3 regions of the Micromonospora sp. WMMC264 genome follow, and region 1 is predicted to be linked to each of the others. Evidence: riboswitches for the same ligand, from Rfam matches in the RefSeq annotation. Region 1 holds a riboswitch; each other region holds the start of a gene.
The links. Region 1 has a riboswitch for cobalamin ahead of O7542_RS07915 (acyl-CoA thioesterase). Riboswitches for the same ligand answer to the same signal wherever they lie in the genome.
Positions count from the first base shown of each region.

Region 2: another riboswitch for cobalamin. It lies ahead of metE (5-methyltetrahydropteroyltriglutamate--homocysteine S-methyltransferase); the one in region 1 lies ahead of O7542_RS07915 (acyl-CoA thioesterase).
Region 3: another riboswitch for cobalamin. It lies ahead of O7542_RS06350 (terpene cyclase/mutase family protein); the one in region 1 lies ahead of O7542_RS07915 (acyl-CoA thioesterase).

Region 1 is NZ_CP114907.1:1,943,155-1,953,665, reverse strand. Features, by position in the region: gene O7542_RS07945 (carboxyl transferase domain-containing protein) at 1-4,552, shown strand, start outside; gene O7542_RS07940 (SCO5389 family protein) at 4,694-5,086, shown strand; gene O7542_RS07935 (transcriptional repressor) at 5,133-5,534, opposite strand; gene O7542_RS07930 (copper chaperone PCu(A)C) at 5,748-6,314, shown strand; gene O7542_RS07925 (Dyp-type peroxidase) at 6,311-7,537, shown strand; gene O7542_RS07920 (copper resistance CopC family protein) at 7,571-8,176, shown strand; cobalamin riboswitch at 8,372-8,573, shown strand; gene O7542_RS07915 (acyl-CoA thioesterase) at 8,704-9,216, shown strand; gene O7542_RS07910 (LysE family translocator) at 9,220-9,846, shown strand; gene O7542_RS07905 (PrsW family glutamic-type intramembrane protease) at 9,882-10,511, opposite strand, start outside.
Region 2 is NZ_CP114907.1:1,519,230-1,529,740, reverse strand. Features, by position in the region: gene O7542_RS06330 (Ig-like domain-containing protein) at 1-163, opposite strand, end outside; gene metE (5-methyltetrahydropteroyltriglutamate--homocysteine S-methyltransferase) at 284-2,533, opposite strand; cobalamin riboswitch at 2,649-2,868, opposite strand; gene O7542_RS06320 (beta-1,3-glucanase family protein) at 2,981-4,573, opposite strand; gene mgtA (magnesium-translocating P-type ATPase) at 4,676-7,216, opposite strand; gene O7542_RS06310 (DedA family protein) at 7,256-7,912, opposite strand; gene O7542_RS06305 (lysylphosphatidylglycerol synthase domain-containing protein) at 8,032-10,371, shown strand; gene O7542_RS06300 (tetratricopeptide repeat protein) at 10,464-10,511, opposite strand, start outside.
Region 3 is NZ_CP114907.1:1,533,542-1,540,635, forward strand. Features, by position in the region: gene O7542_RS06340 (peptidase) at 1-525, shown strand, start outside; gene O7542_RS06345 (hypothetical protein) at 594-1,046, shown strand; cobalamin riboswitch at 1,131-1,268, shown strand; gene O7542_RS06350 (terpene cyclase/mutase family protein) at 1,405-2,859, shown strand; gene O7542_RS06355 (hypothetical protein) at 2,856-3,761, shown strand; gene O7542_RS06360 (CbiQ family ECF transporter T component) at 3,754-4,998, shown strand; gene O7542_RS06365 (ABC transporter ATP-binding protein) at 4,995-6,626, shown strand; gene O7542_RS06370 (ECF transporter S component) at 6,623-7,094, shown strand, end outside.

The DNA.
Region 1 (10,511 bases):
CCCGATCACCGAGGCGACCACCGGGTTCGACCTGGTCAAGGCGCAGTTGCACGTGGCCGGTGGCGGCCGGCTCACCGGCGAGCCGCCGGTCGAGCGCGGGCACGCGATCGAGGCGCGGCTCAACGCCGAGGACCCGGACCGCGACTTCGCGCCCTCCCCCGGCCGGATCACCCGGCTGGACCTGCCCGCCGGGCCGGGCATCCGGGTCGACACCGGCGTCAGCGAGGGCGACACCATCCCGGCCGACTTCGACTCCATGATCGCCAAGATCATCGCGTACGGCCGGGACCGGGACGAGGCGCTGGGCCGCCTGCGCCGGGCGATGGCGAACACCACAGTGGTCATCGCCGGCGGCGCGACGAACAAGAGCTTCGTGCTCGACCTGCTCGACCAGCCCGAGGTGATCGACGCCAGCGCGGACACCGGCTGGATCGACCGGGTACGCGGAGAGGGCCGCCTGGTCGCGCACCGGCACTCCGCCGTCGCGCTCGCCGCCGCCGCGATCGAGGCCTACGAGGAGGACGAGACCGCCGAGCGGCAGCGGTTGCTGTCCACAGCGGCGGGTGGACGCCCGCAGGTGCAGCACCGCAGCGGCCGGCCGCTGGACCTGAAGCTGCGCGGCGTGACCTACCGGATGCGGGTGGCCCGGGTCGGCGCGCACCGGTTCCGGGTCGGTGTCGAGGCCGGTGGCGACGTGCGCACTGCCGACGTCGAGCTGGACCGCTTCGACCGGCACACCGGCCAGATCGCCGTCAACGGCGCCCGGTTCCGCCTGCTCACCGACACCCACGGCCCGGTGCACCTGGTCGAGGTCGACGGCGTGACGCACCGGATCAGCCGCGACGAGGGCGGCGTGGTGCGCTCCCCCATGCCGGCGCTCGTGGTCGCCACGCCACTTGCGGTCGGCGCGGAGGTCGAGGCCGGCGCGCCGGTGCTGGTGCTGGAGGCGATGAAGATGGAGACGGTGCTGCGCGCGCCGTTCCGGGCCCGCCTCAAGGAGTCGTCGGTTCAGGTCGGCACCCAGGTGGAGGCGGGTGCGCCGCTGCTGCGTCTGGAGCCGCTCGTCGAGGAAGGCGCCGAGGCCGCCGACGGCCCGGCCGGTCCCGCTGTCGAGCTGGACCTGCCGGCGCCTGCGGCGGACGTGCCGGCGCGGTCCCGGGCCGAGCGCGGCCAGGAGGACCTGTGCGCGCTGCTGCTCGGCTACGACGTCGACCCGCACGACGAGCGCCGGGTGCTCGACGACTACCTGGACGCGCGCCGGGCGGCCACCGAGGCCGGGCACCGGCCGCTGGCCGAGGAGCTGGAACTGGTCGGCGTCTTCGCCGACCTGGCCGAGCTGAGCCGCAACCGTCCCGGCGACGACGGGCCGGCCGGGCACGTGCACAGCGCCCGCGAGTACTTCCACACCTACCTGCAGAGCCTCGACGTCGAGCGGGCCGGTTCCCCGGACTCGTTCCGGGCCCGCCTCGCCAAGGCGCTTGCCCACTACGGTGTCACCGAGCTGGACCGCTCCCCCGAGCTGGAGGCCGCGGTCTTCCGGATCTTCCTGGCCCTGCAGCGGGCCGCCGCGGACGCCACGGTGATCGCCGCGCTGCTGCGCTCGTGGCTGCGCGAGCCGCCGCCGGACGAGGCGCTGCGCGAGCCCGCCGGCCTCACCCTGGAGCGTCTCGTCGCGGCCACCCAGGTCCGCTTCCCGGTCGTCGCCGACCTGGCGCGGGGCGTGGTGTTCGCCTGGTTCGCCCAGCCGCTGCTGCGCCGCAACCGGGCCCGGGTCTACGCGCGGGTCCGCGCGCACCTGCGGCACCTCGACACGCACCCGGACGCGCCGGACCGCGCCGACCGGGTCGCCGAGATGGTACGCAGCACCGAGCCGCTGGTCCGGCTGCTCGGCCAGCGCCTGGTCCGCGACGACCTGGACAACGCGACGATGCTGGAGGTGCTGACCCGCCGCTACTACGGCAACAAGGCGCTCACCGAGGTCACCACCCGGGCCACCGGTGGCTGCACGTTCGTGGTGGCCGGGCGGGACGGTTCGAGCGTCGTGTCGGCGGCGGTGCGGTTCGACGCGCTCGGCGACGCGCTGCGCGGACTGGCCGAGGTGGCCGGCGACCGCGACGCCGTCGACGCGGACGTCTACCTGTCCTGGGAGAACCAGCCCGAGGACTTCGACGCCACCGCCGCCGCGCTGCTCGACGTGCTGAACGCGCACCCGCTGCCGGCGGCGGTACGCCGGATCACCACCACCGTCGCCGGGCGCGGCGGCGCGGTGATGCACCACCACTTCACGTTCCGGCCCGGCGAAAACGGGATGGCCGAGGAGCGCCTGATCCGCGGCCTGCACCCGCACATCGCGCAGCGGATGCAGCTGGAGCGGCTGCGCGAGTTCGACCTGACCCGCCTGCCGTCGCTGGACGAGGAGGTCTACCTGTTCCAGGCGGTGGCCCGGCAGAACCCGTCCGACCAGCGGCTGGTCGCGTTCGCGCAGGTACGCGACCTGACCGGGCTGCGGGAGCAGGACGGCCGCCTGGTGTCGCTGCCCACCACCGAGGACACGGTGGCGGCCTGCATCGACTCGATTCGCCGGGCGCAGTCGCGGCGGCCGTCGAAGTCGCGGTTCCCGACCAACCGGATCGTCATCTACGTGTGGCCGCCCAGCGAGCTGACCCGCGAGGAGATGGAGCTGATCGCCGGCCGGGTACGCCCCACCACGGTGGGCGCGGAGCTGGAGGAGATCCTGTTCATCGCGCGCCAGCGCGACCGCCGTACCGGCGAGCTGACCAAGGTCGGCGTGCGGATCACCTTCGACGTCACCGGGCACGCCCGGCTCGACGTGGGTGAGCCGCCGAGCGAGCCGGTCGAGCCGCTGGACGAGTACCGGCTGAAGGTGCTGCGGGCGGCCAGCCGCAACACCGTCTACCCGTACGAGCTGACCGGGCTGCTGGGCGACTTCGTCGAGCACGACCTGGACGCGGACCACCAGCTGGTGCCGGTGGACCGGCCCAAGGGCCGCAACAGCGCGGCGATCGTGGCCGGCGTGGTCACCACGCCGACGCCCCGCCACCCGCAGGGCGTGACCCGGGTGGTGCTGCTCGGCGATCCGACCAAGTCGCTGGGCGCGCTGTCCGAGCCGGAGTGCCGGCGGGTGATCGCCGCGCTGGACCTGGCGCAGCGGATGGGCGTGCCGCTGGAGTGGTACGCGCTGAGCGCCGGCGCCCGGATCTCGATGACCTCCGGCACCGAGAACATGGACTGGGTGGCCGCGGCGCTGAAGCGGATCGTCGAGTTCACCCAGGACGGCGGCGAGATCAACATCGTGGTCGCGGGCATCAACGTCGGCGCCCAGCCGTACTGGAACGCCGAGGCGACGATGCTCATGCACACCAAGGGCGTGCTGGTCATGACGCCCGACTCGGCGATGGTGCTCACCGGCAAGCAGTCGCTGGACTTCTCCGGCGGCGTGTCCGCCGAGGACAACTTCGGCATCGGCGGCTACGACCGGGTGATGGGCCCGAACGGGCAGGCGCAGTACTGGGCGCCGGACCTGCCGGGCGCGCGGGACGTGCTGATGGCGCACTACGACCACACGTACGTCGTGCCGGGCGAGCACGCGCCGCGCCGGGCCGTCACCATGGACCCGGTGGACCGGGACATCTGCGGCTACCCGCACGCGGTGGCCGGCAGCGACTTCGCCACGGTGGGCGAGATCTTCTCCGCCACCGCGAACCCGGACCGCAAGAAGCCGTTCGACATCCGTACCGTCATGCGGGCCCTCGCCGACCAGGACCATCCGGTGCTGGAGCGGTGGGCGGGCATGGCCGACGCGGAGACCGCTGTGGTGCAGGACGTGCACCTGGGCGGCATCCCGGTGTGCCTGCTCGGCATCGAGTCGCGGTCGGTGCCCCGGCACGGCTTCCCGCCCACCGACGGCCCGGACACCTACACCGCGGGCACGCTGTTCCCGCGCTCCTCGAAGAAGGCCGCGCGGGCGATCAACGCGGCCAGCGGCAACCGGCCGCTGGTCGTGCTGGCGAACCTGTCCGGCTTCGACGGCTCACCCGAGTCGATGCGCAAGCTCCAGTTGGAGTACGGCGCGGAGATCGGCCGGGCGATCGTCAACTTCCGCGGCCCGATCGTGTTCTGCGTGATCTCGCGCTATCACGGCGGCGCGTTCGTGGTCTTCTCCAAGGCGCTCAACCCGGACATGACGGTGCTGGCGATCGAGGGGTCGTTCGCCTCGGTGCTCGGTGGCGCGCCGGCCGCCGCCGTGGTGTTCGCCGGTGAGGTCGCCGCCCGCACCGCGGCCGATTCCCGGGTACGCGAGCTGGAGGGCCGGGTGGCGTCCGCCACCGGTACCGAGCGGGCCACGCTCAGCGCGGAGCTGGACGAGCTGCGCGGGTCGGTGCGGGCGGAGAAGCTGGGCGAGGTGGCCGCCGAGTTCGACCGGGTGCACAGCATCCAGCGGGCGGTCGAGGTCGGCTCGGTCGACGCGGTGATCCGCGCCGCCGAGCTGCGGCCCCGGGTCATCGAGGCGATCGAGGCGCACCTGCGCTGACACGTTCCGCGACGTCACACGGCGGACGGGCCTTCGGGTCCGTCCGCCGTTTCGCGTGCGCCGGTCCTTGACGGTCGTCCGGCGACATGGTGTGCTCAGATGGTAATGGAAACCGTGTTCGTTAGAGCTGCCGGAGGACCCATGTCGCTCACCGTTCCGCCCGCCCTGCTGCACGCCGCCGAGACCGGTCCCGTCGACGAGGAGGCGTTCGTCGCCTGTGTCCGCGACTCCCTGCCGTACGCCTGGGAGACGGTCAGCCGGGTCGCCGCCGACCTCGCCGCGACCGACGCCGAGTTCGCCGACAACGTCGTGCCGCCGCCCGGCGACGCCGAGCGCGGGCAACTGCTGCGCGCGATGGCCAGCGACGCGATCCGCGCCGGGCTGGAGCGGCACTTCGGGATCACGCTGGCGTTCCAGAACTGCCACCGGGTGGCAGCCTTCCGCCCCGGCGCGGCCGGCTCCGAGGCGTACCGCCGGTTCACCTCCAGCCGCGGCCAGTTGCTGAACCAGTCACCGGCGCTGCGCAACTGCTGACCGGCGGCCCGGCGCGGGCGGGTCACCGCCCGCCCGCGGCGGTGGCTCAGGCGGCGCAGCGGTCGCAGGTGCCGAAGATCTCCAGGGTGTGCCCGACGTCGGTGAAACCGTGCTGCGCGGCGACCTGGTCGGCCCACCGCTCCACGGCCGGGCCGGCCACCTCCACCGCACGGCCGCAGCGGCGGCAGACCAGGTGGTGGTGATGGCGGCTCTGGCTGCACCGCCGGTAGAGGTGCTCGCCGCCGGGCAGCCGCGCCGAGTCGATCTCGCCGTTGTCGACGAGCAGCTGCAACGTCCGGTAGACGGTGGTCAGACCCACCTTCGCCTGCCGCTGCACGAGCATCTGGTGCAACTGCTGCGCGCTGTGGAAGCCGTCCAGCTCCCGCAGCAGCGCCAGCACCTCGGCGCGCTGCCGGGTGTTGCGGGTCGCCCCGGTCGTCGCCGTCACCGTCCGCCTCCCTCGTCCGGGCGCCCTCTCCGGCCACGGCCGCGCCCGGCGCGCCACGTGACACCCGGAACCATTATGCCTTCCGGGCGCTCCCCGGTCCCCGGTCGCGGTGAGCCCGGGTGCATGTGACGCGACCGACTCCCCGGGCCGGAACTATCCGCGGCGCCGCCCCGACCAACGGTACGAACACCGGATCTTCGAGGGGACGACCGCATGCCCAGCACCACCAGCCGACGCTTCCCACGCACGGCGGCCCTGATCGGCGCCGCCGTCCTGGCCGCGTCCGTCGCCGCCTGCGGCTCCGCCGACGCCACGCCCACAACCGCGCCGTCGGCGTCGGCGCCCGCCTCGCCCCCGGCGAGCGCGGCAGCGGGCGTGCTGACGATCCGCGACCCGTGGGTGAAGGCCGCCGACAAGGGCATGACCGCCGCGTTCGCCACGCTCGTCAACGACGGCGACGCCGACGTCACGATCACCGGGGTGACCACCGACGTGTCCCGGGCCGAGATCCACGAGATGGCCATGACCGACGGGAAGATGGCGATGCGGCAGAAGCAGGGCGGCGTCGTGGTCGCCGCCGGAGCCCAGGCCGCGCTGGAGCCCGGTGGCGACCATCTCATGCTGATGGACCTGACCCGCCCGGTGCGCCCCGGCGACCAGCTCGACGTCACGCTCACCTTCGCCGACGGGCGCACCCAGACGTTCACCGCGGTGGCCAAGCCGTTCACCGGCGCCCAGGAGACGTACGCGCCCGGACACGGCGCGAGCCCCGCGTCATGACCGGAACCGGCGCGCCCGCGCGCCGGGTCAGCCGGCGCGGCCTGCTCACCGGCGGCGCGGCGGCCGCCGGGGGCGCGCTGGCCGGCGCGGGTGCCCTCGCCGCCCTCCGTTCCCACGGGGTACGCCCCGACGACGCCGTCCCGGTGGCCCAGGTCGGCAGCGCTGTCGAGCCGTTCCACGGCGCGCGCCAGTCCGGTGTCACCACCGAGCCCCAGGCGCACGCCGCGTTCGTCGCGTACACGCTGCGCCCGGACACGGACCGGGCCGCGCTCGGGCGGATGCTGCGACTGCTCTCCGACGACGCCGCCCGGCTCACCCAGGGTCGCCCGGCGCTGGCCGACACCGAGCCGGAACTGGGCCTGCTGCCGGCCCGGCTGACAGTCACGTTCGGCTTCGGCCCCGGGCTCTACGCCGCCGCCGGGCTCGACGACCGCCGCCCCACGTCGGTGGCCGACCTGCCGGCGTTCCGGATCGACCGGTTGCAGCCCCGCTGGTCCGGCGGCGACCTGCTGCTGCAGATCTGCGCCGACGACCCGCTCACCGTCGCGCACGCCCAACGGGTCCTGACCAAGGACAGCCGCCCGTTCGCCACCGTCCGCTGGGTGCAGCAGGGCTTCCGCCGGGCCGCCGGCGCCGAGCCCGGACGCACCCAGCGCAACCTGTTCGGCCAGCTCGACGGCACCGCCAACCCGAAGCCCGGCGTGTCGGCGGACACCGCCGTCTGGGTGACCGACGGGCCGGACTGGCTGCGCGACTCCACCACCCTGGTGGTGCGCCGGATCAGCATGAACCTGGAGACGTGGGACCTGCTCGGCCGCGCCGACCGGGAACTCGCGGTGGGCCGGCGCCTCGACACCGGCGCGCCGCTGACCGGCGAGGCGGAGCACGACGAGCCCGACTTCGCCGCGCTCGGACCGGACGGGCTCACCGTGATCCCGGACTTCTCGCACCTGACCCGGGCCCGCGTCACCGACGACCGGCAGAAGATCCTGCGCCGGCCCTACAACTACGACGGCGCGCCGACCGCCGAGGGACACGCGGACAGCGGGCTCGTCTTCGCCGCGTACCAGGCCGACATCGCCCGGCAGTTCCTGCCCATCCAGCGGCGGCTGGCCGAACGGGACCTGCTCAACGAGTGGACCACCCCGATCGGCTCCGCCGTGTTCGCCGTACCGCCCGGCTGCCCCGAGGGCGGCTGGATCGGCCAGCAACTGCTCGGCTGACCACGACGCTGACCACGACCAGGAAGGCGCGTCATGCGTACCCGTACCGTCTCCGCACTCCTCGCCGCGCTGTTCACCGCGGCGCTGCTGCTGGTCCCGGCCACGCCCGCGGCGGCGCACAACTCGCTGCAGGAGGCCACGCCGGCCCGCGACGCCCGGCTCACCACCGCGCCGACGCAGGTGACGCTGCGGTTCCTGCAACGGCTCAACCCGGCCTTCACCACCATCACGCTGCGCGACTCCACCGACCGTCAGGTGCCCGCGAGCGCGCCCGCCGTGGACGGCGCGACGGGCACGGTGACGATCGAGGAGCCGCTGGCCAACGGCACCTACACCGTCGCCTACCGCGTGGTCTCGCGCGACGGCCACCCGGTCCAGGGCTCGTACCGCTTCACCGTCGCCGACCCGGCCGCTCCCCCGGCGGCCGCCCCGTCACCGGCCACTCCCTCGCCGGCCGCCTCCGCGGACGTCTCGGCGGGCGCTGCGGCAGGCGCGGACGCGTCTCCGGCGAGTGCCGACGCCTCGACGGGCGCCGACGACGGCGGTCTGCCGGTGGGAATCCTGGTCGGCGGAGCGGTCGCCGCGGTGGCGGCAGCCGGCGTGACCGCGCTACTGCTTCGACGCCGCCGCGCCTCCTGACCCGTCGCCCGCTGACGCGGGTCCGCCCGGCTTCCTGATGAGCGGGAGAGACGTCCCGCCATGCGGACGGCGCATGCGGGGCGGCACCGGGTGTGCCGGAGCCTGCGCGCCTGTGGGACGGCCGGGGGCAGTGCGCCGAAGGGCGGAACGCGGGTCGCGGCGAGGGCGGGTCGGGGCTGGGTTAGGCTGCCGGGAGCGCTGGTTCACCCGGTCGGCGACGGCCGGGTGTCGTAAGAGGGAACCCGGTGGAAGTCCGGGACTGCCCCGCAGCGGTGAGTGGGAACGACAGCCGTCAACAGCACTGGGCCACCGGCCTGGGAAGCGACGGCCGGTAGGCGACCGGCGACCCCGGTCGGGCCCGCGAGTCCGAAGACCTGCCCGCGTCGCGCGTACCACCGGTGCGCGCTGCCGTCGACCTCGCGGGTGGGTCGGGCGGGTGACACGCCGGGCGGGAGCCGTCGGCGTGCCTCGACGTGCAACTCCCCCGTCCGGTCGGCGGTCCGCTTCTGCGAGGACGGAACCGCACCGTGACCGATGCCATCACCCTCACCGGCCGACCACCGTCGGCGTCGCACCTGACCCTGTCGCAGATCATGGACCAGCACCACACCAACCTGATGGGCACGGTGCACGGCGGCCGGATCCTCAACCTGATCGACTCGGTCGCCGGGGTGGTCGCCGCCCGCCACTCCGACGGACCGGCCGTCACCGCCGCCATCGACGAGACGGCCTTCCTGCGCGCTGTCCGCGTCGGTGACGTGGTGCACGTGGACGCCCGGATCACCTGGGCCGGCCGCAGCTCGATGGAGGTGGCCGTGAAGGTCAGCGCGGACCGCTGGGACCGCGCGGTGCCGCCGGTGGACGTGGCGACCGCGCACCTGGTGATGGTGGCCGTGGACGACGAGGGCCAGCCCCGGCCGGTGCCGCCGCTGCTGCCCGGCACCGACGGTGACCGGCGGCGCTACCGGGAGGCGCAGATCCGGCGCGAACACCGGCTGGCGCTGCGCCGGGCGCTGCTCGACGGCGCCGAGGAGGGCTGAGGCGTGCTCGGACTGTCGGCGGCCACGCTCGCGGGATACCTGGCCGCGATCGTGGTGCTCATGCTCACCTCCGGGCCGGACATGATGTTCGTGCTCGCCAACGCCACCCGGTACGGCGCGCGGGCCGGGGCGGTGGCGGCGCTCGGGGTCGCGGCCGGGGAGGCGGTGCACGTCGCCGCCGTGGTGGCCGGACTCGCCACCGTGATCGCCGCGTCCCCGGTGCTGTTCACCGCGATCCGGTGGGCCGGTGCGGCGTACCTGATCGTGCTGGGCCTGCGGGCGCTGCGCGGCACGGGCCGGCCCGGCGTCGCGGCGGACGGGGCGGACGGCGGCGGCGCCGGGCGGGCGTTCCGGCGCGGGCTGCTCACGAACCTGCTCAACCCGAAGATGATCCTGTTCAGCGTGGCGTTCCTGCCGCAGTTCGTCCGGCCCGACGCGGGCCCGGTGGCGGCACAGCTGGTGCTGCTCGGCGCGCTGTTCGTCGCGGTGCAGCTCACCGTGGACCTGGCTCTCGGCGTGGGCGCCGGGCGGTTCGCCCGCCGCTGGGGCGACAGCCGCTGGTCGCGGCGGGTCGACCGGCTCTGCGCTGTCGCCTTCGTCGCGCTCGGTGTCCGGCTGGCCGCCGGCTGACGCTTGCTCGACTCCAGCTCGCCGAGATGGCGGCATCAGGAGGGCTCCGACCCCGCCACCTCGGCGAGCTGGTGAGGATCACGCTCCGGCGCCCGGGGCGGGGCGGCGGGCCGCTCGCGGTCCAGGTGCAGGCGCAGCAGCACCCAGCCCAGCGACACACCGCCGATGAACACGTACGCGGGCTGCGTGCCGAACGTGTCCCAGCAGGTGTGCAGCGTGACGGCGGCGGCGAAGGTGAGCAGGAACGCCGCCAGTCTCCGGCCGCCGGGCGCGGCGGCGAACGTGAACAACGCGGCGGCGGTCAGCCCGGTCCAGGCCAGGTGCGCGGCGGGCGCGGTGAGACCGCGAACCAGCAGCGTCCGCTCGACGGCGCCGAGGTTGCCCTCCGACCCGACGAACGCGGCGAACGCGTACCCCATGGTCTCCAGCGCGGCGAACCCGGCGCCGGAGGCCACGCCGATCACCAGGCCCTGCGCCGGTGACCGGTGCCGCCGCCACAGCAGCAGGATGCCGGCCGGCACGATCAGCTTCGCGGTCTCCTCGGCCAGGCCGACGAGCGCCATCGGCAGGACGCCGAGGCGGTGCAGCGTGCCGTACTCCAGCCAGCCGGCGGCGACCACGCCGACCACGCCGCCGAGAAGCGCGGCGACGCCGACGACGGAGCC
Region 2 (10,511 bases), 420 kb from region 1:
TGACGGTGAGCTCGGCCCAGAAGCCGCTGGACCACTCCCGGGTGATGGTGTAGTCCACCGTGCACGCCGTCGCGGCGTAGGCCGGCCGCAGCGCCATCGTCATGGCCCCGCCGACGACGACCGCGGCTGCTGTAGCCAGCGCGAAGATCCTGCGTCGCATCATGCCCCCGTAACATCGACATACATCACTTCATGCAGCCTCGGCGCTCGGGGCACGGCCTGTCAAGGGCTGAACCGGGCCCGGGCCGGGCGGAACGGCGCGGCGTTCCGCCCGGCCGGCGGCTCAGCGTCCGCGCAGCTCGGCCGCGGCGGCGACCAGGTGCTGGAGGGACGCCTCGACCTCGGGATAGCCGCGCGTCTTGAGGCCGCAGTCGGGGTTCACCCACAGCCGCTCGGCCGGCACCGCGGCCACGGCCCGGCGCAGCGCGCCGACGACCTCGTCGTGGGACGGCACCCGGGGTGAGTGGATGTCCCAGACGCCGGGCCCCACACCCCGGCGGTATCCGATCGCGGCGAGGTCGTCGAGGACCTCCATCCGGGAGCGGGATGCCTCGATGCTCGTGACGTCGGCGTCGAGGGCGTCGATGGCCGTGATCACCTCCCCGAACTCCGAGTAGCACAGGTGGGTGTGGATCTGGGTGTCGTCGGCGACTCCGCAGGTGGCCAGGCGGAACGCCCCGACTGCCCAGTCCAGGTACGCCTTCTGGTCCGCCCTGCGCAGTGGCAGCGTCTCACGCAGCGCCGGCTCGTCGACCTGGATGACCCGGATACCGGCTGCCTCGAGATCACGGCACTCGTCGCGCAGGGCGAGCGCGACCTGGTCCGCGGTGTCTGCCAGTGGCTGGTCGCTGCGGACGAACGACCAGGCCAGGATCGTGACCGGGCCGGTGAGCATGCCCTTGACCGGCCGGTCGGTCAGCGACTGCGCGTAGGTGGACCAGTTGACGGTCATCGGCGCCCTGCGTGCCACGTCGCCGTAGATGACGGGCGGACGCACGCATCGGGAGCCGTAGGACTGGACCCAGCCGTGTTCGGTGGCGGCGAACCCGTCCAGCTGCTCGCCGAAGTACTGGACCATGTCGTTTCGTTCCGGCTCGCCGTGCACGAGCACGTCCAGGCCCAGCCGCTCCTGGAGCCGGACGACGTGCTCGACCTCGGCGCGCATCCGCTGCGTGTAGGCGGCGTCGTCGAGACGCCCGGCCCGGTGCTCGGCACGCGCGCGGCGCAGCTCGTCGGTCTGCGGGAACGATCCGATGGTCGTGGTCGGGAGGGGCGGCAGGTTCAGCCGGGCCTGCTGTGCCGCCGCACGCTCCGGGTCCGCGCCGCGCTGCCGATCCGTGGCGCGCAGCGCGGCGAGCCGACCGCGTACGGTGTCGTCGCGCCAGGCGGCAGGGGTGGGCGGCAGCGGCTCGGGCAGGGACGTGGTGCCGTTGCGCAGCGCGCGGCCGAGCCGGACGACCTCATCGACCTTCTGCCGGGCGAAGGCGAGCCGCTGACGCAGCGCCGGGTCGAGAGCGGTCTCGGCGGACAGGTCCTCCGGCACGTGCAGCAGCGAGCACGAGGTGGACACGGCGACGTGGTCGGCGAGGGCGGTGACGGCGGCACCGGCCGCCACGGCGGCCCGCAGGTCGGTACGCCAGACGTTGCGGCCGTCGACGAGGCCGGCCACGATCGTCTTGCCGCGCAGTGGTCCCGCACCGGCCAGCCGCCGCAGGTTGCCGGGCCCGGCCACCAGATCCACGCCGACCGCTTCGACCGGCGTGTCGAGCAGGGCGGGCAGCGCGTCACCGAGCTCGCCGAAATAGGTGGCGACGAAGATCGCCGGCCGCTGTTCCACCGCGCCGAGCCGGGTGTACGCCTCCCGCAGCGCGTCGATCTCGGCGGCGCTCCGGTCGGCGACGTAGGCGGGTTCGTCCAGCTGCACCCATCGCACGCCCGCCGCGGCAAGGGATCGCAGGATGCCGGCGTACACGTCGACCAGGTCGGTCAGCCGGTCGAACGGTTCGCCGCGGGCCTCGGTGGGCTTGGCCAGCAGCAGGAATGTCGCCGGCCCGACCAGCACCGGCCGGCTGTCGATTCCCAGCTCGCGGGCCTCGCGGTACTCGCGCAGCGCCTTGTCGGGATTCGGCGCGAAGGTGGTGTCGGAGCCGATCTCGGGAACCAGATAGTGGTAGTTGGTGTCGAACCACTTCGTCAGTTCGAGCGCCGGCTCGGCATCGACGCCCCGGGCCATGGCGAAATAGGTGCCGAGGTCGCCGAGGCCGAGACGGGCGAACCGGCGCGGAATCGCGCCGACGGCGACGGCCGTGTCCAGCACGTGGTCGTAGTAGGAGAACGTGTTGGACGGGATCGCGTCCAGGCGCGCGTCGCGCAGCGTCCGCCACACCTTCGCCCGTAGCGCGGCAGAGGTCGCCGCCAACTCCTCGGCGTCGATCCGGCCCGCCCAGTAGGCCTCGACGGCCCTCTTGAGTTGCCGGTTGCCCCCGATACGTGGATAGCCCAGCACGGTGCTCTGACCGAATGCGGTACTCATGGAGATCCCTTCCCTCGAAGCACACGAGGCCGATCGAGGCGGGGAGGGAAGGGGTACAGACGGCGTACCGGCTTCCGCACCGGCCGTCCCGAGCGACCGTCGGCGGCGCACACCGGACGGTGCGCGCGGTGCGGGCAGGTCTTCGGACTCGCGGGCGCGACCGGATCCACCCGGTCACCTACTGGCCGTCGCTTCCCAGACCTCACGGTCCAGTGCTTCGATGACGGCTGTCGTTCCCACTCACCGCTGCGGGGCAGTCCCGGACTCACACCGGGTTCCCTCTTACGACGCCACACCCTTCACGGGCACGGCGAACCAGCACCGTTGTCCATCGTATGGGGCGGTGAGCCGACGTGGTCGGCGCGTCCGTCCTGCGGGACGGCGAGCCGTCGCGGCGGGTGGCGGGAGCGACTCGCGGTCGGCCCCCGCCCCCCGTCGCAGGGCCGGTCAGCCCTTGCGCCACTTCTGGCCGGCCGTGCCCGTGCAGTCCCAGAGCTGGAGCCTCGCGCCGTCGTTGCCGTTCCGGTCCTTGATGTCGACGCACTTGTCGGCCTGAAGGTTGACCAGGTCCCCGGCCGAGTTCAGGGTGAACTGCTGGGCGCCGGTGCCGTTGCAGGTGTAGAGCTGCACCACCGCCCCGTTGGCGGTGGACCCGGCGTCGACGTCCATGCACTTGTTGTTCTGGCTCTTCAGCGCCGTGCCGCTGAACGTCCACTTCTGCGCGTTGGTGTTGTTGCAGTTCCACATCTGCAGCGGCGCGCGGTCGACGAAGTTGGAGCTCGGCACGTCGATGCACTTGTTGTTCCAGTTGCTGACCACGGGCACCCCGGTGGTCGGGTTGCCGCCCCCACCTCCGGTGAACGGGCTGAGGATCAGTCCGGCCGAACGGGGGTCGCCGTCGTGCACCAGTGACTCGAATCCGCCGACGTCGTCGAAGGCGAACGCGTACGCCCGGCCGTCGGTCATGTTGGCGTGGATCAGGCGGGCGTACTGGTTGGTGGGGTTGCTGCGGTAGAAGTCGGCGGCGTTCGTGCTGGGCTGGGTGTCGATGGTGCCGAGCGTGCCTCGGTTGAGGGCCGCGCAGAGCGTACGCGAGATCGGGCCGACCACCTGGTCGTTCGGCGCGGGCAGGTCGCCGTCGCATCCCCAGACGCTGGCCGAGGAGGGCCGGTTGAAGGAGGCGACCACCTGGCCGCTGCCGTTTGTGAAGGTCATGGTGTTGCCCGAGGTGCGGCCGTAGTACCGGATGGCCGGCTGGTCGGCGAAGGGCGCCACGGTCAGCGTCTTCGTGGTGTACGCGTTCCACGCGGAGGCGATGTAGGAGTCCAGATAGGTGGTGCTCAGCAGGCCGGCCCCGGCCGCCTTCCCCGGAGCCAGGACGCGCAGCACGGTCCCGTCGGAGCGGGTGTGGACGGTGTTGGCCCAGCCCGGCTGCGCCCGGATGCCGTCGATGACCGCGTTGCGTCCGTTGGCCACCACGTCGCCGGTGCGCTTGGTGACGCCGTTGGCGCCGGTCACCGTGACCGCGTGCGGGATCGCGAACATGTCGACCTGGGAGCTGTTGAGCCACAGCCCGGAGTCGTTGTAGGTGAACTCGCTCCAGTCGAAGAGGATGTCGCGGTTCGCGTCACCGGCCGCCCAGGGCGCGGGCTGCACCAGTCCGTCCGGGGTGAGGAAGAACTTCAGCTTCTGCCCGAGGGCGAAGTAGGCCCGGCCGGAGAAGCCCCGGGGGAACTGGATCGTGGTGCTGCCGCCGTTGCCGGGGCCCGGTATGGAGACGTCCGGCGCGGGCGACGGCGGGATCTGCCCGCCGCTCCACGGCACGAAGGCGCCGCCGGCGGTGACGTAGCCGAGCCGGCCGGAGGACAGCTGGACGCCGATGACGTAGAGGTAGACCGGGTCGGTGCGACCGGTGGTGTTGGTGACGGTGACGGGTAGCAACGCGGGTCCGACCGCGTGGGCGGGCGTGGCGACGACGGTGCCCGCGAGCCCGGCGAGCAGTGCGGACGCGGCGGCGAGCAGCTTTCTTCGAAGACGCATGGCGACACCTCGCTGGAGACAGGGACGGGAGAGCGCTCTCTCAGCAGGGTCTAATTGTTAATATTGTTTGTCAATAGGCGATCACCGATGGACGCGAGACCGTCACGGGCGGGGCACCCGCCGTGCGACGGTCGGGTCCGGCGGGACGACATGCTTGGCGGTCTCGTTGGCGGCGACGTTGACCAGGGTGACCGCGGCGAGGGCCGCCAGCACCACCGGCGGGAGCGCGGCGAGTCCGAGTGGCGCGGACAGTGGGCTGAAGGGCAGCGCGACGGTGACCGTGATGAGCAACAGTCCGGTGCCGGCGAGCGCGGCGGAGGGGCGGCTGCGCAGAAAACTCCGATTGGAGCGCAGCACCAGCAGCGCGATGATCTCGGTGGCGGTGAACTGGACGAACCAGGCGGCGCGGAAGACGTCGGTCGACACGTGCCACCACCAGCGCAGGGCGCCGAGTACGAGGAGGTCCACGGCGATGCTGATCGAGCCGTACACCAGCATGAACCTGCGGATGGTCCGGACGTCGACGGTACGCGGATGCTGGATCTGCTCGGCATCGGCGTAGTCGGTGGACAGGGTGGTGTAGGGGATGTCGGAGAGGAAGTTGAGCAGCAGGACCTGACGGGGCAGCAGCGGCAGGAAGGGCAGCAGGAGCGCGGCGATGCTCATGCTGACGACGTTGCCGAAGGACGCGCTGGTGTTGACCCGGATGTACTTCAAGGTGTTGGTGAACGTGCGGCGGCCGAGGCGGATGCCGTCGGCGATCACGTCGAGGTTCTTGTCGAGCAGCACGATCGCCGCGGCCTGTTTGGCGACGTCGACAGCGGTGTCGACGGAGATGCCGACGTCGGCGGCGTGCAGCGCGGGAGCATCGTTGATGCCGTCGCCGAGAAACCCGACGACGTCGCCGCGTTGGCGCAGCGCGGTCAGGATGCGTTCCTTCTGCAGCGGGTCCACCTCGGCGAACACGGTGACGTCGGCGATCCGCTCCGGCAACTGGTCGTCGGGGCAGGCGGCGAGGTCGGCGCCGACGAGCGGTTCGCCGGCTAGGTCGACGCTGGCGGCGACGTGCCGGGCGGCGTGCCGGTTGTCGCCGGTGACCAGTCGGACCGTGACGCCCATGTCAGCGAGCCGGCGGATGGCGGCGGCGGCGTCTGCGCGGGGTGGGTCCTGGAAGGCGAGCAGCCCGACCAGCGTCATCTCCCGTTCGTCGGCGACGGCGACGGCGGTGGCGCCGGGCATGGCTCGCACGGCGAGGCCCAGCACCCGGTCGCCCTGGTCGCTGAGCGCGGCGAACCGTCGCAGGACCCGCTCGCGTACCTCGTCCAGCGGTACCGTGCCCGCGGCGGTGCGTGCGGTGGCGCAGACGTCGAGCACCGCGCGTAGCGCACCCTTGGTGACCAGGATCGGCTCGTCTCCGTCGCGCACCAGCAGGGACAGGCGCTGGCGGGTGAAGTCGTAGGGCGCCTCGGCGATGCGGGTGCCCGGGTCGGCGGGTGGTTGCCCCCTCATGATCGCCGTGTCGACAGGGTTGGGAAATCCACGCTGGAGGCCGGCGTTGAGCCTCGCGAGCCGGGCCACCTCGGCGTCCGGCTCACCCTCGACCGAGAGGCAGCCGGTGAGGGTGACCGTGCCGGCGGTGAGGGTGCCGGTCTTGTCGGTCAGCAGCACGGTCATGGCGCCGAAGTCCTCGATGACCTCGAGGCGCTTGACGATGACCCGGTGCGCGGCCATCGCACGGGCGCCGGCGGAGAGGCTGACCGCGACGATCGCCGGCAGCATCTGCGGGGTCAGCCCGACGGCGAGGGCGAGCGAGAACAGCAGGGAGTCGATGACCGGGCGGTGCAGCAGCAGATTGGCGACGAAGATGCCGACCAGCAGCACCACCATGATCCGCACGAGCAGCAGTCCGAAGCGGGTCAGCCCGCGTTGGAAGCCGGTGCTGGCGGGGCGGGAGGCGACCCGGCGGGACACCGCTCCGAAGGTGCTGTCGCGGCCGGTGCGCATCACCACCGCGCGCGCGGTGCCGCTGGCCACGTGCGTACCCATCCACAGCGCGTTGCCGCGCGCGGTCAGCTCCGCGTCCGGCGGCGACGGGTCGTCCGACTTGGGTACCGGGAACGACTCGCCGGTAAGCACCGCCTGGTCGACCTGCAGACGTTCCGCCTGAACGATCCGGCAGTCCGCCGGGACGACGTCCCCGGCGCGCAGCACCACGAGGTCGCCGACGACGACCTCCTCGACCGGTACGGACACCTCACGCCCGTCGCGGATCACCTCGGTGTCCACCCGGACCCGGGCCTGCAACGCGTCGACGGCCCGCCCGGCGGCGTGTTCCTGCCAGAAGCCGAGGCCACCGCTGGCCGCGACGATGGCCAGGATGATGGTGCCGTCGATCAGATCCCCGACGGCCATCGACAGCAGGGTCGCGGCAATCAGGATCAGGATGATCGGGCTGGTGAACTGCGACAGCAGGAGCCGCCAGCCCCGCCTGGCGCCCGCGTCGACCCGGTTGGGCCCGTGCTCGCGCAGCAGGGCGGCGGCGCGTTCACCGGTGAGCCCGGCCGTGGAGGCTCCGACGGCGGCCACGGCCTGCGGCAGCGGCCCGGCCCAGAACGCCGCGCGCCCGTCGTCTGCTCGCCCCACTGCGCACTCCGCGGTCGCCGGCCACCCCCACGAGTGACGCTACCGATCCGCCCCACCGCGCGCGGGTGATTGGCCTGCCCGCTCACCGTCGGCCGGTTCGCGCCGTGCCCTCTGCCACGCCCGCAGCGCCACGCCGACGCCGATCAGGGCCAGCAGCGCCCACTCCCCGATGCCCAGTTCCCGTTCCAGATAGCGGTAGGAGGCGGCGCCCAGGTAGCCCAGCAGCGCCACGGCCGTCGCCCACACCAGGCCGCCGGCCAGGTTCGCCCGCAGGAACACCGGCCACCGCATCCCACCTGCGCCGGCGATCATGGGAACCACGGCGCGCAGCACCGCCACCCAGCGTCCGATGAGCACCGCCCACGCCCCGCGGCGGGCGACCAGGCGGCGGGCCCGCGCGATGTCGAGGCGCCGGCGCAGCACTCGCGGGGCGCGGGCGAGCACACCCGCGCCGTACCGGCGGCCGAGGGCGTACCCGGCCTGGTCACCGAGGCAGGCCCCGGCCGCCCCGGCGGCCACCACCGCCCACAGCGGCAGCGCGCCACCGTGGGCCACCAGCCCGCCGATCAGGATCGCTGTCTCACCCGGTACGACCAGCCCGAGCAGCGTCGAGGACTCCAGGGCCGGCAGGACGATCACCAGGGTCAGGACGAGCAGCGGCGGCAGCCCCACGAGCACCGCCAGGATCCTGTCCACCCGATGATTGTCGCCCCGGAGAGTGGCCGGTGAGAGAGAAGCGCCTCCCGCGGGCGGACGAAACGTAGGGTTCGGGTCGACGGCAGGGACGGTGCCGGACGAGGGGCGGCCGAGGACCGGTGGGAGCGCGTACGCATCGCCCGTCGCCGGCGTTGCTGGTCAGCCTGACCGTCTCGGCGTGCCTTCTGGCGGCGCTCAGCGCGGCCGTACGCAGCCACCGGGTGCCTCGCTGGGAGCAGGACCTGTTCACCCTGCTCAACCACCTTCCGGCCGGGCTGACCCCGGTCCTGGTCCTGGTCATGCAGCTCGGCTCGTACCCGGCGGTGTTCGTCGCCGCCGCAGCAGCCGTCATCGCACGCCGCATCGGCGCCGCGTGGACTCTCCTGCTGGCCGGGAATCTAGCGTACTGGCTCGCGGCAGCCGTCAAGGCCGCGGTCGCCCGGCAGCGGCCCGCGGCGCTGTTCACCGACGTGGTCCTGCGCGAGACGATCACCGGACGCCTCGGGTACCCGTCGGGACACGTCGCGGTCGCCACCGCCCTGGCGCTCGTCGCCGCGCGGGCCGGCGGCCCCCGGTGGCGCCGCGCCGCCTGGGTGGTGATCGGGCTGGTCGCCGTCGCGCGGATCCACGTCGGAGCGCATCTGCCGATCGATGTGGCCGGCGGTGTCCTCGTCGGCTGGCTCGCGGTGTGTCTGGCCCGACTCGTGGTCGGCGAGGTCGGGCCGCAACGGTCGGTGCCCGCACTGCGGGCGACGCTGCGGCGGCGCGGGATCGAGGTGGCATGGTTGGCGCCGATCCACGGCGACGCCCGTGGCTCGCAGCCGTGGCAGGCGGTCACCACCGGCGGTCGGCGACTGTTCGTCAAGGTGACCGGTGGCGAGCAACGCGACGCGGACTGGGTCTACAAGCTCTACCGGCGGATGCGCTACCGCCACGTGGCCGACGCGCCGCCGTACCTGAGCGCACGGCAGCAGAGCGAACACGAGACCTGTCTGACCCTGCTCGCCGCGCGTGCCGGCGTGCGGATACCGGCCGTCGTCACGACCGCCGCCGCGCCCGGCGGCGACGCCGTGCTGGTGCAGGAGTTCATCGACGCCGCCCCGCTGGACGCCGTCGTCGGGCCGGTCCCGCTTGCCGCCGTACGCGACGCCTGGGACCAGGTGGCGCGTCTGCACCGGGTGGGCATCGCGCACCGGGACCTGCGGGCCGCGAATGTGCTCGTCGGCCGGGACCACGTCTACCTGGTGGACCTGGGCTTCGGCGCCGACGACGCCTCGGCCGAGCAGCGGGCCCGCGACGTCGTCGAGCTGATGGTCGCCCTGGCCGGCCGGGTCGACCCGGCCGGCGTGGTCGATGCGGCGATCGACCGCCTGGGTGTCGCGGCGGTCGCGGACAGCGTGCCGTTCCTGCAACCCGCGGTGCTGTCCCGCGCCGGCCGGACCGCCCTGCGCGCCCGGCCCGGCATGCTCGACAGCCTTCGCCAGGAGATCCTGCGACGCAGCCCGGACCGCGACCGCCCGGCGGCGAAGGTGGTCCGGATCAGCCGCCGCACCGTCCTGGAGCTGCTGGTCCTGGGGTTGGTCGTGCACCTGCTGCTCCCCCAGCTCGGCGAGATCCGCACCGCCCTGGGGCTGATCGTGCACGCCAACCCGGTAGCGGTCGCCGCGACGCTGCTCGGCTCCGCTCTGACCTACCTGCTCAGCGGTCTCGTGCTCCGGTTGGCCACGGCCGGCCGGGTCCCGCTGGGCGAGGCCACCCTGGTGCAGGTGGCCGCGTCGTTCGCCAACCGGCTGGCGCCCGGCAGCCTCGGCGGCGCCGCGCTCAGCCTGCGTTACCTGCACCAGAAGGGACTCGTCGCCGCTGACGCGGGCACCGCCGTGGCCGTCTCCCGCGCCGCCGGCGTGGTGTCCGTCGTGCTGCTGCTGCCGGTGCTGCTGCCGTTCGCACGCCAGCCCGCCCGCATCCTCACCCACGACGCGGCCAGGGCACTGCCGCTGCTACTGGGCGCCCTGGCCGTGCTGCTGGTCCTCGCCGGCGTGCTCGCCGTACCCCGGGTCCGGCGGCGTGGACGCGCCGCGGCCGGCCAGGTCGTGACCGCGCTGCGCGAACTGCGCCACCAGCACGGGCTGCGGTGGCTCGTCGTCGCGTCGACGGCGCTCACCCTCACCTATGGCCTCTGTCTCTACGTCGCGCTGATCGCCGCCGGCCCGGTCCCGCTGGCCCACCTGCCCCCGGTGATCCTGGTCTGCCTCGTCGGCGAGGGTGTCTCGTCCGCCGCGCCCACCCCCGGCGGGCTCGGCGCCACCGAAGCCGCGCTCGTCTCCGGTCTGCTGCTCTACGGAGTGCCACTGGACGCCGCCGTCGCGGGCACCCTGATCTACCGTCTCGCGACGTTCTGGCTCCCGGTACCGCCGGGATATCTGGCCTTCCGGCTCCTGACCCGGCGCCGGCTTCTGTGAACGCCGGCGACGGGGGGCGATCGTGGGCGGGGCCGGAGCTGCAGTGGCGATCCGCGCGTCTTCGACCGTCTCCCGAGCTACGCCCGGCCGGGTCAGCCGGCCAGCGCCCGGCGACAGCGGGCGAGTTCCGCGCGCAGATC
Region 3 (7,094 bases), 410 kb from region 1:
GCGCTGGACCGTACCGCGGCCGGGGCGCCACCGGCGGCGGCCGCCTGGCTGGCCGGCACCCGATGCCCGGACGGCGGCTACCCGCTGCTGCCCGCCCAACCGGTCTGCACGTCCGACGTGGACGCCACCGCGCTCGTGACGCAGGCGCTGCGCGCCGCGGACCGTCCGGCCGACGCCGCCGCCGGGCTGCGCTGGCTGGTGTCCGTTCAGCGTGCCGACGGCGGCTTCGCCAACGCGGCCGGCACACCGAACGCCAACAGCACCGGCCTCGCCGCGCAGGCCCTGCGCGACGGTCACCGGCTGCCGGCCTGGGCGCGGTCCCGGGCGTTCCTCGCCGGACTCCAGGTCGGCTGCGCCGGGGCGCCCGCCGACCGGGGCGCTGTCGACTTCGACGGTGGCGGCTTCGACCCGGCCACCGCGCCCCGGGCCACCGCCCAGGCCGTCCTCGGTCTCACCGGGGTCGGGTACGCCCGTCTGTCCGCCGCCGGCGCCGACCCCGGCGCACCGGTGCTCGCCTGCCCGTGAACCGCCTCGCCGCTCACCCGATCACAGGAGGACCCGTGTTCCGTCACCGTCCCACCGCCCGCACCTGGATGGCCGGCCTGCTGGCCGCCGTCGTGGCCGGCGTCGCGCTGACCGCAGTCGAACCCGCGCCCCGGTCGGCGCACGCCGCCGCCTGCGTCGGCACCTCGGGAGTCACTGTGGTCGTCGACTTCGCCGCGCTCGGCGGCGGCGTACAGGTCGCCTGTGCGCCGGGCGATCCGGCCACCGGCCTGGCCGCGCTTCAGGCCGCCGGCTTCACCGTCACCGGCACCGCCCGCTGGGGCCTGGCCTTCGTCTGCCGGATCAACGGCAAGCCCACCGCCGCGACCGAGCCGTGCGTCAACACCCCGCCGGCCACCGCGTACTGGTCGTACTGGCACGCGTCCAGCGGTGGCTCCTGGTCCTACAGCACGTCGGGGGCGACCGGCTACAACCCCGCGCCGGGCAGCGTCGAGGGCTGGTCCTTCGGCGCCGGCGCCCCGCCGAGCATCGCCGCTCCCTGAACCGCGGCTGCGAACGGTGTGACCAGCGGCGCACCGGGTACCGGCAGCTGCTCTGGCGTCGTCGCGCGCCCGGGCGGTACGGTGTCGGCACCCGGTGCGCCGGGCACAACTGCATACGTCCCGTGTGGGGGGAAGCCGGTTCGAAGCCGGCGCTGACCCGCAACCGTGAGCGAGAGTCCCTTTCGCGAGCCGGAATGCCCCGCCCGGGACGAGCGGCTTCCACTGTCGAGGTCTACAGGGTGAAGTCCGGGCCGCCGAGGTCCGACCACCCCGCCCACCGCAGCACGCGGAGCGGGGTGTCCGTCTCTCGGGGTGCTTTCCGGAGGTTTCACCGACCGCTCTGCGAAAGGCACCCCTGATGCCCCTGTCCCGGCGTCTCACCACCGGTCTCGGTACAGCCACGGTGACGGCTCTCGCCGCGATCACCGGCACCCCGCCGGCCGTTGTCGCGGCACCCGCCCCGGCCCACATCACCGCCGCCCGCGACGCCGCGTCCTGGCTGGCCGGCGAGTTCACCGACGGGGCGCTGCCCGGCCCGTTCGCCCCCGAGGACTGGGGGCTGACCATCGACGGCCTGGTCGCGCTGTCCGCCACCGGCGTCGACGCACCGACCCGGCAGGCGGCGACCGCGCAGGTCGCGACACACGTACGGTCCTACAACAGCTACGACGACTGGGGCATCGAGGGCTTCACCGACGGCGGGGCCACCGCCAAACTGCTCTACGCCGCGGCCGCCGCCGACGCGGACCCCACCGACTTCGGCGGCTACGACCTGCGGGCGGAAACCCTGTCGCTGATCGCCACGGCCGACGCCGGGCACCAGCGGGGACGGATCACCAGCCGTACCACCGCCGACAGCGGCCCGGACGCCAGCAACACCTTCGACCAGTCCTTCGCCGTGCTCGGCCTGGCCCGCAGCGGCGACCTGCCACAGGATCCGGTGGACTTCCTGATCCGGCAGCAGTGCGCGGCGGGCGGCTTCCGGCTCTACCCGGACGCCGCCGACGGGCCGTCGCCGTCCTGCGACGACCAGCCCGGCGCCACCCTCGACGTCGACTCGACCGCGATGGCCGTGCAGGCGTTGCTGGCCGCCGCCGAGGACGGCGCCACGGGCGCCGGCGACGCCGCCCGCAAGGGCGCCGACTGGCTGGTCACCCAGCAGCACGCCGACGGTTCCTTCGGCGGCTCGGGACCCACCACCGGCGCGAACTCCAACAGCACCGGCCTGGCCGGGCAGGCCCTCGCCGCCGCCGGCCGCGACGACGAGGCCGCCCGGGCGGCGACGGCCCTGGCCGCGCTGCAGCTCACCGCGGGCAACGGTGGCGCGGCCTCCGCCGACGCCGGCGCGATCGCCTACAACACCGACGGATTCACGGCTGCCGCGGCGGCCGGGATCACCGACACCGACCGGGACCAGTGGCGCCGGGCCACCGCGCAGGCCCTGCTCGGGCTGGCCCAGGTCCCGCTGGGCCGGATCGGCCTCGACCCGCCGCCCACGTCGACTCCCACCCCGACCGGCACGGCCTCGCCCACCGCGCCGTCCACGCCCTCCGCGTCTCCCACGCTCACCACTTCGCCTCCACCGACCGGCACCGCCGGCCCGACGCCGAGCGTGACCCGCCCTCCGGCGACACCCGCGCCCACGACCGCGGCGCCGGCCACCGTCGCGCCGCCGATCACGACCCCGGCCGCGTCCGGGCCGGGCGGGCTGCCGACGACCGGCGTGGCGATCGGTAGCTACCTGCTGATCGCGCTGCTGCTGATCGGTGGCGGAGTGACACTGCTCGTGCTCGGCCGACGGCGGGCGGGATGAGCCTCCGCGCCGCCCGTGGCGCGCTGGCCGTCGCCCTGGTCACCGCCTGCACCACGATCGGACCGGGCAGTCCTGCGGTGGCCGCCGGGTCGGCCGGCTACTGCCCGGACGCCTCCGGGGTCACAGTCGTGGTGGACTTCAACGAGCTCGGCGGCGGGACGGTGGTGCGGTGCGCGCCGGGCACCCAGGCCACCGGCCTCGCGGCGCTCAAGAACGCGGGCTTCCCGATCACCGGAACCCTGCGCTGGGGCGAGGGGTTCATCTGCCGGATCGACGGCAAGCCGTCGGCCGCGACGGAGAAGTGCGTCGACACCCCGCCTGCGAGCGCCTACTGGTCGTACTGGCACGCCCCGAACGGCGGCAGCTGGACGTACAGCGACAAGGGCGTGCTCAACCGCAAGCCGGCGGCCGGCAGCTTCGAGGGCTGGTCGTTCTCCCTCAACCGCAACGCCGACGACGCGCCCCGTCCCGGCGTCGCGCCGAAACGCCCCGCCCCGCCACCGCCACCGCCACCACCGCCGCCGCCGCCCACGGGCGGTGAGCCGGCGGCGCCACCACCGGCGGGAGGAACCGTCGCACCGCCGCCGGTCGCCGGTGGCCGGCCCGGCGAGCCCACCCGGCCGGGCGGCACCTCCGGCCCGCCGGTCTCCGTCGGCCCGCCGACCTCCGCCGGCACGTCACCGACGGCCGGTACGCCGACCCTGACGGCGACGCCGGGCGCCGCCACCGGCACGGCACCGCAGGGCTCCTCCGACGAGCCGGTGGTGACGGATGTCGCCGCGTCCCGTGACGACGACGGCCTGCCACTGGGCACGATCGCCGGGGTGCTTCTGCTCGCCCTGCTCGCCACCGGCGCGCTGGTCGCGGCCCGACGACGCCGTGCCGCCGACCCGGATGACTGACGTCACGGTCACCGGGTCGCGGCCGGCCGACGCCCGTCGTCTGCCGGGCCGGTGGCCGGTGTGGTGGCTGCCCCGGGGGCTGCACCCGGGCGCATGGTGGCTGTGGGCGCTCGGCCTGGCCACCGCGGCCAGCCACACCACGAATCCGCTGCCGCTGGCCCTGCTCGTCGCCGTCGCCGGTCTGGTGGTGGTGCGCCGCCGGGGCGACGCGCCGTGGGCGTTGGCGTTCCGCATGTACGTCTGGCTCGGCGCGGTGATCGTCACGATGCGGGTGGTGTTCCGGATCGTGTTCGGCGGCGGCCAGGGCGACCACATCCTGGTCCGGCTGCCGGAGATCCCGCTGCCCGCGTGGGCGGCGGGCATCCGCCTGTTCGGACCGGTCGCCGCCGAGCAGATCCTCGGTGGCTTCTACGACGGGCTGCGGCTGGCGACGATGCTGATCTGCCTCGGTGCGGCGAACGCCCTGGCCAACCCGAAGCGGCTGCTCAAGGCCGTACCCGGAGCGCTGTACGCGATCGGCACCGCCGTCGTGGTCGCGTTGTCGGTCGCCCCGCAGCTGGTGGAGAGCGTGCTACGGGTCCGCCGGGCCCGGCGGCTGCGCGGCGCGTCCGCCCGCGGGATGAGGGCGCTGCGCGGGATCGCCCTGCCGGTGCTGGCCGACGCGTTGGACCGGTCCCTGGCCCTCGCGGCCGCGATGGACTCCCGTGGTTACGGCCGCACCGCGGCGGTGCCCGCCGGGCAGCGAACCGTCACCGGGGCGCTCGTCCTCGGCGGGCTGGTCGGCGTCTGCGCCGGCACCTACGGGCTGCTCGACACCGCCGCACCCGGCTACCTGGGGCTGCCGATGCTCCTGGCCGGACTGACCGCCGCCGTGACCGGCATGCTGCTGGCCGGTCGCCGGGTCCGCCGCAGCCGGTACCGACCGGACCGCTGGCGTCCGGCCGAGCTGCTCGTGGCCGGCTGCGGGGTGGCCGCCGCGGCACTGACCATGCTCGCCGGCTCGGTGGACCCGGAACTGCTCTACCCGCCGGTCAGCCCGCTCACCTGGCCCCAGCTGACCCCGCTGATGCTTCTCGCCGTCGGCGTCGCGGCGGCACCCGCCTGGCTGGCGCCGCCACCACCGCCGACAGTATGTGCCGGACGCCCGCCGTCGGTGGACCGGCCCATCCCCGTCACGGACGTGCCGGCAGACGGAGTGCGCGCCGCGAGGGCATCGACACCGGGAGACCGCCCATGATCACTTTCGACCGGGTCACCGTCCACTATGCCGAGGGCGGCCCGCCACCGTTGCGGGATGTGACGTTTCGCGTCGAGGAAGGTGAACTCTGCTTGGTCGCGGGCCGTACCGGTGCCGGAAAGTCGACGCTGCTGCGGGCGATCAACGGTCTCGTCCCACACTTCACCGGCGGCACCCTGCACGGCGCCGTCACCGTCGACGGCAGGGACACCCGCACGCATCCGCCGCGCGATCTCGCCGACGTCGTCGGCGTGGTCGGCCAGGACCCGTTGGCCGGCTTCGTCACCGACACCGTCGAGGAGGAACTGGCGTACGGGATGGAGCAGCTCGCCCTGCCACCCGCGGTGATGCGCAAGCGGGTGGAGGAGACGCTGGACCTGCTCGGCATCGCCGACCTGCGCGACCGGCCCCTGCGGACGCTGTCCGGCGGTCAGCAACAGCGGGTCGCCATCGGCGCGGTGCTCACGGCGCACCCCCGGGTGCTGGTGCTCGACGAACCCACCTCCGCGCTGGACCCCACCGCCGCGGAGGACGTGCTCGCCACCGTCACCCGGCTGGTGCACGACCTCGGAGTGACAGTGGTGCTGGCCGAGCACCGGCTGGAGCGCGTCCTGCAGTACGCCGACCGGCTGCTGTACCTGCCCGGCGACGGCCATGTCCACGACGGGACGCCAGCGACCGGGCTGGCCCACATCGACATCGCGCCACCCCTGATCGAGCTGGGTCGCCTCGCCGGCTGGACACCGCCGCCGTTGTCGGTCCGTGACGCCCGCCGGCGGGCGTCCGACCTCCGGCACCGGCTCGCCGGCGTGGCGCCGCCGCCGGTCCCGGCGGGCGCGGACACCGGTCCCACGCTGACCGCGCGGAAGATCGTCGTACGGTATCCGGGCACCGTCGCGGTGGCCGGCGTCGACCTCGATCTGCGCGCCGGCCGGGTCGTCGCGTTGATGGGCCGCAACGGATCCGGCAAGTCCAGCCTGCTCTGGGCGGTGCAGGGCAGCGGCCCACGCCACGGCGGCACCGTCGCCGTGACCGGGCCGAAGGGCACCGTCGACCCGAAGGCCCTGCCGGCCGGTCAGGCCCGCCGGCACGTCGGCCTCGTCCCGCAGGACGCCGGTGACCTGCTCTACCTGGAGACAGTCGACGCGGAGTGCGCCCAGGCCGACCGGGAGACCGGCGTACCGGCCGGCACCTGCCGGGCGCTGGTGGACCAGCTCGTCCCCGGACTGCCCGGTGACCGGCACCCCCGGGACCTGTCCGAGGGACAGCGGCTCGCCCTCGCACTCGCCGTGCAGCTCACCGCCGCTCCGCCGGTGGTCCTGCTCGACGAGCCGACCCGCGGCCTGGACTACCATGCCAAGCGGCAGTTCACCGCCGTCGCCCGGATGCTGGCCGGCAGCGGCCGAGCCGTGGTGGTCGCCACCCACGACGTCGAACTCGTCGCCACCCTCGCCGACCGGGTGATCGTGATGGCCGAAGGGGAGATCGTCTCCGACGGCACCACCGCAGAGGTCATGCTCGCCTCGCCGGCGTTCGCGCCGCAGGTGGCCAAGGTCCTCGCCCCCGCCCCCTGGCTGACAGTGGAACAGGTCGCCGCCGCGCTCGACGAGACCAGGGCACCGGCATGAGCGTGCTGCGGGTCGCCCCGCGTACCGCTGTGGTGCTGACCCTCGCCTCGGCCGCTGCGCTGGCCACCTTCACCTGGCCGTTCTTCGTCCCCGCACACCCGGAGAGCACCGCCCGCACCGGCGAGGCGCCGCTGGTCTTCATCGTCATGCTGCCGGTACTCGTGGCGCTCGTCCTCGCCGAACTCACCTCCGGCGGCATCGACAGCAAAGCCCTGGCGATGCTCGGCGTACTCGCCGCCGTCAACGCCGCCCTGCGCCCCCTGGGTGCGGGGACCGCGGGCATCGAGACCGTGTTCTTCCTGCTCGTCCTGGCCGGCCGGGTCTTCGGACCCGGGTTCGGGTTCCTGCTCGGTGCCACGTCGCTGTTCGCCTCCGCCCTGCTCACCGCAGGCGTCGGGCCGTGGCTGCCGTTCCAGATGCTCTGCGCCTCGTGGATCGGCCTCGGCGCCGGCCTGCTTCCGGCCCGGC